Regions from separate parts of the Colwellia sp. BRX10-9 genome, predicted to be linked through region 4. Evidence: predicted binding sites of a transcription regulator. Region 4 holds the regulator's gene; each other region holds the start of a gene.
The links. The regulator sigma-54, encoded in region 4, starts transcription at its own class of promoters, with help from an activator protein. The targets are predictions, from matches to a motif close to GTTGGCACGNNNNTNGNNT.

Region 1 (2,215 bases), on a different contig from region 4:
ATTTTATTGGCAAGCTCTTCACTAATACCTTGACCATTATCTTGTACACTAATGTAAGCGTATTCATTTTGGCAGTAGGTGGTAATGGATATCTCCGCACCCTGCTTAATAACTTGTAAACTGTTGTGAATTAAGTTTTCAATAGCACCGCTTAACGCACGTTTATTACCTAAGATTTGGCAATCATCATCACAAAGCTTAATGTTTACTTTCGCTTTGGCCTGAACAATTAATGCTTCTACGGCGTTAACTGAATGGGTAATCAATTTATTAATTGAAAGTGGTTCAACAACTTTTTGCTTGCCACTTTTTGAAAACAACAACATATCGTTTACTTGTTGTTCTAAGTCGTGCAAGCGCGCCATTAATTTATCTTGAAAGCTACTTCGATCGTCTGAAGAAAGCTTTTTATTTTTTAAATTTGCGCCATATAACATAGCGGCAGAAAGTGGTGTGCGAATTTGATGAGCAAGCTTTGAAACCAAATGACCTAATGACGATAAACGCTGCATATGGCTAAGTTTATCTTGTAATAAACGCGTTTCGGTCAAATCGGTGATCATAATTAACTGGCCAGGTTGATCACCTAAAGCAGTGATTTCTAATTTAACTCGGCGGCCGTCTTTCAATGACACTTCATGCCAATCGTCGGCACGAGGTTTAAAGGAGCGTTTAATAACATCAAACCAAGCTTGACCAAGAATCGGTTCATCGAGTAACAAACTAGCAATTTTATTGGTTTTAATAACAATACCGTTACCATCAAGCATTATCATCCCGGTCGGCATAACATCAATAATTTGCTCAAGTTGATTAGACTTTTGACGAAGTAACGATAGCTCGCCACGGTATGCTTCACTTTCTAACGTATCGCTATGGGCAAATGACTGCGGAGTAAAAGCAAACTTAGCTTTATGAAACAGATTATCTTCCACACAATGAATGGGTGTAGACAATTTAGAAGATGCTGATGAATGTGAAATTGCAACGGCCATATACTTTACTCAATTTAAAAATACCAACTGAATAAAGCATTAACTATGCCAAAGAGGTTTTATATTAATTTACATGATGTTAGAAGCTATTTTTAGAACAATTCTTGCCGTCAAAAATTTGGCTTTACTGTCTAAGAATATTCAGTTCAACCAAAGATAAAGGCGCTAACCCTCGCGATACTTTCCAGTACAACGGCTGGTGTAATAACGGATATAACAATCAATACATTTGGTTAACGTAGGATATTAGTTAGTGTTTTTTTGTAAGTTATACTTACGCATTTTTTCAACTAATGTGGTTCGACGCATCCCTAATAATTCTGCCGAGCGTGCAACAACCCAGTCATTTTTCTCAAGTGCTTGGTTTATCATCGACACTTCAAGATCTGCTAAGTATTCTTTTAAATTCAAGCCATCGTTTGGTAAAACATCAACCACAGATGCTTCTTCTGGTTGGTCAGCAAAACTGCTGGTATCTTCTTCGTCATCATAATCAAAGCCAGAAAATAGCTCATTTATCGCATCACGTTCTTGCAACTCATCAGGGTATTCAGGTTGATACTCTTCAACATCAATATGACGATACTTTGCTGGTAATTCACTGACATTAACCACTTGCTCAGCAAACATAATGATCATACGTTCAATTAAGTTAGATAATTCTCGAACATTACCTGCCCAAGCATGTAATTTTAAAGATTCAATCGCTTGCTCAGTAAAACGAACACTTTGTCCTTGCTCTGCTTCAAAACGAGAAATAAGTTCTTTAATCAGTAATGGAATATCTTCTTTTCTATCACGTAATGCCGGTGTTTCAATAGGAAAAACATTAAGACGATAGAATAAATCTTCGCGGAATGTGCCCGCGGTGATCATATCTTCTAAGTGCTGATGGGTTGCAGCAATAATACGCACATTGGTTTTAATACTCTTGGCGCCACCGACACGCTCAAAAGTACGTTCTTGCAGAACACGAAGTAGCTTCACTTGCATGGGTTGAGGCATATCACCTATTTCATCAAGAAATAACGTGCCACCCTCAGCCATTTCAAAACGCCCTTTACGGGTAGAAATAGCGCCCGTAAAGGCACCTTTTTCATGACCAAATAATTCACTTTCCAATAATTCACCGGGTATAGCGCCACAGTTAACCGGAACAAAAGGCCCCTTAGCGCGGTCAGATAAATTATGAATATTACGTGCGACAACTTCTTTACCCG
Region 2 (2,215 bases), on a different contig from region 4:
TTGAACATGCACAATGGGATGAAACCACTATTGTTATGAAGAAGTTAGGTATAGAAAAGGAAAAAGTCATTAGAGATTACAACCAAGCACTTTCTTGGGCTGACGAGCAGTCACAGATGACAAATGGCAGTTAATTAAGTCAATGGTTCGATTGACAAAAAACAAGTAACTGAATTATTTACTTGTTTATTGTCAATGATTAGAGAAAGACACACCCATGCTATAATAGGCGCTAGAGAAGTTTATCCGTATTTAGTTAAAATTACATAAGTTCTTTAGCGTTTTTAGATGAAACTGTAGTGGTTAATAAATTAAAGTCTTTTAACACTATTATTTCGTTAGTTAACCTGTCTTCAAGTGCATCGATGTCGACAACAGATTGACAAAGTACCTCACTACTTTTTTTAATTTGTTCACCACGAGATTCCATTTCGTTTTCCATTTTTTCACCGAAATCCTCCATACGTGATTCAAAAGCGTTCATATCGCCACCAGAGAAAAGCATCTGTTGCCCTACCGCTATCATTAAACTACCAATCGAATTTTGCACCGTCTTTTCTATTGCACTTTCAATACGTTGCTCAAAATCTTCGTTGAAAAAGTTTTCTCCTGAAAAACCATCCTCATCAAAATAAATGTCATTATCACTGGTTAAGCCCAGATCAACTTCTTTACGTATCTCTGAAAGTTGACTAGTAATTTCAGCACTGAGCGTATTATCTTGACCGAGTAACTCATTAAACGCTAAGTTAATGCCGTCATTCGCAAGATCAATAGCATCCAATGCAACACTTTTTACTTGTGGAACTGCAGCCCTAATGCCAGACGAATAATCATGAACCAAGGATTGCTGATTATCTGTTAAGTCAACTTGAACACCATTGACATATAATCGTTCATTATCAACAATTTTATAGAGTGGCAGTTTACTTTTAGAGAATTCAATGGCGGTTGGCGTAATTTTAATACCACCAGATATTGTTGCATTGCATGAGTCATTTGTAAAAGATGCGGTGGAAGCGAACGTACTGCTACTTGCCAATATAAGTGCTGTTGCGATGAGTGTTTTCATATTATGCCCTTCGATTGTTATCGATTAAATAATGCCTAACTTAATATAGACATTACAAAACTAGTGCCAACTAGTAAAATCAATAAAATTCAATAAGATACAATAAAACCATAAAATAAAATGAAAATTAAATACCATTTATTAGTGAAATAAACACATTTGTGGCTAATATGCTAATTGTTGCATTTCAATGAGACGGGATTGGCAGCGAGCAAACTCAAAACTTAATTGCTGTCCTTGGTAAAGCTCAATAATATCAACTTCAGCATTAATAATAAGTCGTATATTTCTATCATAAAATTCATCAACAACAGCAATAAAGCGCCGAGCTTCATCATCTAAGTGGCGAAGTTGGCTTAACAATTTACCGTCGCGTTGATAGTCATCTTCTACGCCTGATATAACAGAGGTTATGCGCTCTCCATCAAATTGAGGAACTTGGTCAAGCAATACTAATTTAAAATCATCAGCTAGGCTAATGTAGTCTCGCTGACTTCTAGGACCAGAACATAGTGCATAAAAATCAAAAAGTATAATAGTATCTGTTTTCGCTTGAAAAGGGATTTTACGGTGGTTAACGGTTATATTACCTGAAGTGCCTACAGTACCCGTAATATCTAAAAACCTTTGTCTAAGCGTTTTGTTATTTAATGGGTAAGTATAGTCACGATATGCGATTGCGGTTTCATCATAACGGTCTAAGCGATGATCTACAGCACCATCAACCGATAACACTTGGCAATAATCGTTAATTAAATCTATGGTAGGCATAAATATTTCGCGCTGTAATCCATTACGATAAAGTTCTTCGGGTCGACAGTTAGAGGTAGCGATTAAAATAATATCTTGTTGAAAGAACGCCTGAAATAAGCCAGAAAGCAACATAGCGTCACCAATATCTGAAACATAAAACTCATCAAAACACAGTACTTTGATCTTTTTAGCCCATTGCTTAGCAATAAACGTTAATGGATCACTTTGTCCTGTACATAAATTTAATTGTTGGTGTACTTCTTCAATAAAGCGATGAAAGTGAATACGTTTTTTAGCTGTAACGGCTAAATTTTGAAAGAAGAGATCCATAAGCATGGTTTTACCACGACCGACTCTCCCATAAAGATAAATACCACGAATAGCAGACGA
Region 3 (2,215 bases), on a different contig from region 4:
ATTTAATGCGTATTGCAATAAGGTATCGTATTCACTGGTATCACCCACTAAAACCGCACCTATTAATTCTTTACCATTGGCACTGACCACTATTTTTTTATAAATTTGGTCAGGTTGATTTGAATAGACGTAGCTTTTACAACCTTGAGTACGGCCATGAGCATCGCCGATCGATCCGACATCCATACCCATTAATTTTAATTTAGTGCTCATATCTGCACCAGTGAACTGCTGTTCACCGCCAATAATGTTATCGGCAGCCACTTTAGCCATAGTGTAGCCTGGCGCCACTAAACCAAAAATAAAGTTATTCCACAAAGCACACTCACCAATAGCGTAAATATTTTCGTTAGAGGTTTTACAGTTGTTATCAACCACAATGCCGCCTCGCTCGCCAACCGCTAAATCAAATTCACGTGCTAAATTATCATAGGGGCGAATACCGGCTGAGAATAAGATGACGTCAGTTTCTAAATGTGTTCCATCGGCAAAATTCATTCGGTGAACACATTCTTCACCGTCGACAATTTCATTGGTGGCTTTTTGTGTATGTACCTGAACACCAATACCTTCGATCATTGAACGCAATAAAGCGCCGCCGTCTTTGTCTAATTGCACGCCCATCAATTGTGGGGCAAACTCTACAACGTGTGTCTGCAGGCCAAGTTCTTTAAGGGCGTTAGCGGCTTCTAAACCTAATAACCCCCCACCAACCACCACACCAACTTTACCCGCTTTAGCTGACGCTTGAATGTCTTCTAAATCTTGAATAGTACGATAAACCAAACAATGGTCACGTTCTTTACCTGGAATAGGGGGAACAAAGGGGTATGATCCTGTCGCCATAACTAATTTATCGTAAGCGAAAATGTCACCCGATTCAGTCGTCACGGTTTGTGCAGCTTTATTAATATTAGTGACTTTCGCGTTGGTAAAAAAATTAACGCCTATTTCGTTGTAATATGCTGGCGTAGTCATGGCTAAATCATCAGCAGTTTTTCCAGAAAAGTACTCTGATAAGTGAACGCGGTCATAAGCTAAACGGTCTTCAGCTGATAGAACGGTAATTTCATAGCCGGCATGTTTCGCCATTTCATCAACAAAGTGATGGCCAACCATGCCATTACCAACGACGACGATCTTCTGAGGTTGTGTACTCATTTTTGGAACCCTACTTCTTTAAATTACTGCTGTAATAGCAGAATTAGATAATGATTTGTTATTAGCAATAAACGAACCAAGTAGTTTTTTTTAATAAATTCAATTAGATAGTGATTTATGTGTGAGTTGTAACAGCGATTTTGCACTGCAGTGAAGGCATCAACGCACCAGAGGTGTGCACCATAATCATCAGCGGTAAGTGCAAAGGGGGAAAGGGTTAATTAACTAAAGATACCATCAAGGCAATAAACAATAAGGTTGATACTAATTGCCAAAAAAAGATAGGATCACGCTTTAACAAGGGTTGGTTTTTGTATTCTTCAACGGCAGATGAACTCGGTTTATTTAAATCACTAAAAAATTCTGAAAAGGCTCTATAGCGCTGTTTTGGGTCTGCAGCCGTTGCTTTTTGAAGGCTTAAATCTAACCACAAGGGTAACTCAGGTCGAAACTGTTTAATGCTGCGATATTGCATATCGTTATAATTTTTAATAGTGACTTCAGCACGTTGCATTGGTTTGTAAGGAAGTTCACCAGATAACATTTCATAACAAATAACCCCCAATGAGAATAGGTCACTTTGATAATCAGCTTGCATATGCAATAAGGTTTCAGGTGCAATATAATTTAATGAACCGTGTGGTACTTGTTCTTTTATTGTTTCTTGGTTTTCATCAAGTGAAGCGACAAATACGGTGCCGTAATCAATCAATTTAATTTGACCATATTCATCGATCATAATATTGTCGGGCTTTAAGTCGCGGTGAACTAAATCTAAACGTTGAAATGATCGTAATGCGCCGATCACTTGTTTCATTATATCGCGGACCTGCGCAATGCTAGGTTTAGGGTTGTCATGTAACCATTCACCCAGGGTTTGCCCTTTAATGTATTCACATACATGGTATAAAAACTGGCTGTCTTTTTTAGCGGATAATACACGCATGACATTAACGTGTTTAATGCGTTCTCCCACCCAAGCTTCCCGCATAAAACCTTGTAAATAAAAGGCGTCATCTGAAAAGTTAGCAGAGGGTGCTTTTAACACATAAGG
Region 4 (2,215 bases):
AAACTCAGTGTTTACGACAATATTATGGCTATTTTACAAACACGAAAAGAATTATCAGATGCTGAACGTGAAGAGAAATTAGAACATCTTGTTGAAGAATTCAACATAGGTCATATCAAAGATAATTTAGGCATGAGCTTATCTGGTGGTGAACGCCGCCGAGTAGAAATTGCTCGCGCATTAGCTGCTGAACCAAAATTTATTTTATTAGATGAACCTTTTGCTGGTGTTGACCCAATTTCAGTAGGTGATATTAAAAAAATTATTCTACACTTAAAAGAACGTGGCATTGGTGTGTTGATCACTGATCACAATGTACGTGAAACTCTCGATGTATGTGAACATGCGTATATTGTTAGTCATGGTGAACTTATTGCAGAAGGTACTGCAGATCAAATTCTTGCAAATCAACACGTAAGAGATGTATACCTTGGTGAACAATTCACGCTATAGTAGTCAGTAAATGAATAGTATCTTCGTATGAAAAAAACGAAAATATCCCATTAAAAATAATAGGAAGTTAATGACCTAAATGCGCCCTACTCTACAACTCCGCATAGGACAACAATTAACCATGACGCCACAATTGCAGCAAGCAATCAAATTGCTGCAACTGTCTACGTTAGAGCTTCAACAAGAAATTCAGGAAGCCTTAGAAAGTAATCCATTATTAGAAATGGATGAGTCTTCAAATAATCCCGAAGATAAAAGTACTGACAACCTTGAAGAAGCTCACACTGCCGGTACTGGTGATGTTAAAGAAGCCCCTGCTTCTGATGGTAGCGAAGACGCTACGCCTACCATTGATGAAATCACCACCACTGAAGCCATGGACAAGAACGATATCCCTGAAGAATTAAACATGGATACCACTTGGGATGATAACTACACGGCCGGTGCAGCAAGTTCAAGCTCAGGCCCAGCTTCAGAAGATTATACTTACCAAGGCGAGACTCAAGACTCCATTCAAGATCATTTGCGCTGGCAAATGGAATTAAGCCCTTTTACCGAAACAGACCGCGCTATAGCGACAGCAATTATTGATGCTGTTGATGACGCCGGTTACTTAACGGTATCTAGTGAAGACATTTTAGAAAGTGTTGCCATTGAAGGAGTAGAGCTTGATGAAATTGAGGTGGTACTAAAACGTATTAACCTCTTTGATCCTGTCGGTGTCGCTGCTCGTTCTATTTCAGAATGTTTAATCATTCAACTTAATCAATTTGACCCCGCTACACCTTGGTTAGCAGAAAGTAAGTTAGTTTTGCGTGACCATATTAATCTGCTGGGTAGCCGAGACTATCGTACATTAATGCGTAAAACTCGACTAAAAGAAGAGCAACTGCGCGAAGTGGTGCGTCTTATTCAATCACTTGACCCTAGACCCGGCGATAGTGTGATGAAGAGTGACGATCAGTATGTTATTCCTGATGTTTCTGTTGAAAAGAAAAATGGCCGTTGGGTGGTTGAATTAAATCCTGATACTGCGCCAAAACTTTCGGTGAATCAGCAATATGCTTCGATGTCACGTTCGATGAAGTCGACAGCTGACACACAATTTATTCGCTCAAATTTACAAGAAGCTAAATGGTTTATTAAAAGCTTAGAAAGCCGTAATGATACCTTATTAAAAGTGTCAAACTGTATTGTGCAACGTCAAATTGGCTTTTTTGAACATGGTAATGAAGCCATGCGTCCAATGGTTTTAAATGATATTGCCGAAGCTGTCGATATGCATGAATCAACCATTTCACGAGTGACGACACAAAAGTACATGCATACGCCACGTGGAATTTTCGAACTGAAGTTTTTCTTCTCAAGCCATGTTGGCACCGAAAGCGGTGGCGAATGCTCATCAACAGCTATTCGTGCATTAATCAAAAAATTTGTTGCTGCCGAAATCCCAGCAAAACCACTTAGTGATAGTAAAATGGCTGATTTATTAGCCGATCAAGGGATAAATGTAGCTCGACGCACCATAGCAAAATATCGAGAGTCACTTTCTATTCCACCTTCTAACCAACGAAAAAGTTTACTTTAACGAAAAGATGAGGAATTAAGCTTATGCAAATTAATCTTTCTGGCCACCATGTTGACATTACCGAAGCTTTACGAGAAAACGTCACGACTAAGATGGCAAAATTAAGCCGACATTTTGATCATATCAATAATGTTCATGTTGTTCTCACCGTTGAAAAATCAAATCAAATTGCTG

Region 1: H4J69_RS03960 (PAS domain-containing sensor histidine kinase) is a predicted target of sigma-54. The motif match lies at 1,030-1,048, and genes of this name have one in related genera.
Region 2: H4J69_RS16930 (DUF2884 family protein) is a predicted target of sigma-54. The motif match lies at 1,125-1,143, and genes of this name have one in related genera.
Region 3: nirB (nitrite reductase large subunit NirB) is a predicted target of sigma-54. The motif match lies at 1,224-1,242, and genes of this name have one in related genera.

What each region holds. Positions count from the first base shown of each region.
Region 1 covers NZ_JACGVV010000004.1:120,358-122,572, reverse strand. Annotated here, with positions in the region: gene H4J69_RS03960 (PAS domain-containing sensor histidine kinase) at 1-995, opposite strand, end outside; gene H4J69_RS03955 (sigma-54 dependent transcriptional regulator) at 1,242-2,215, opposite strand, start outside.
Region 2 covers NZ_JACGVV010000037.1:26,063-28,277, reverse strand. Annotated here, with positions in the region: gene H4J69_RS16935 (EAL and HDOD domain-containing protein) at 1-134, shown strand, start outside; gene H4J69_RS16930 (DUF2884 family protein) at 263-1,072, opposite strand; gene zapE (cell division protein ZapE) at 1,238-2,215, opposite strand, start outside.
Region 3 covers NZ_JACGVV010000004.1:23,554-25,768, forward strand. Annotated here, with positions in the region: gene nirB (nitrite reductase large subunit NirB) at 1-1,161, opposite strand, end outside; gene H4J69_RS03555 (bifunctional protein-serine/threonine kinase/phosphatase) at 1,379-2,215, opposite strand, start outside.
Region 4 covers NZ_JACGVV010000005.1:165,826-168,040, reverse strand. Annotated here, with positions in the region: gene lptB (LPS export ABC transporter ATP-binding protein) at 1-453, shown strand, start outside; gene H4J69_RS05035 (RNA polymerase factor sigma-54) at 533-2,041, shown strand; gene hpf (ribosome hibernation promoting factor) at 2,065-2,215, shown strand, end outside.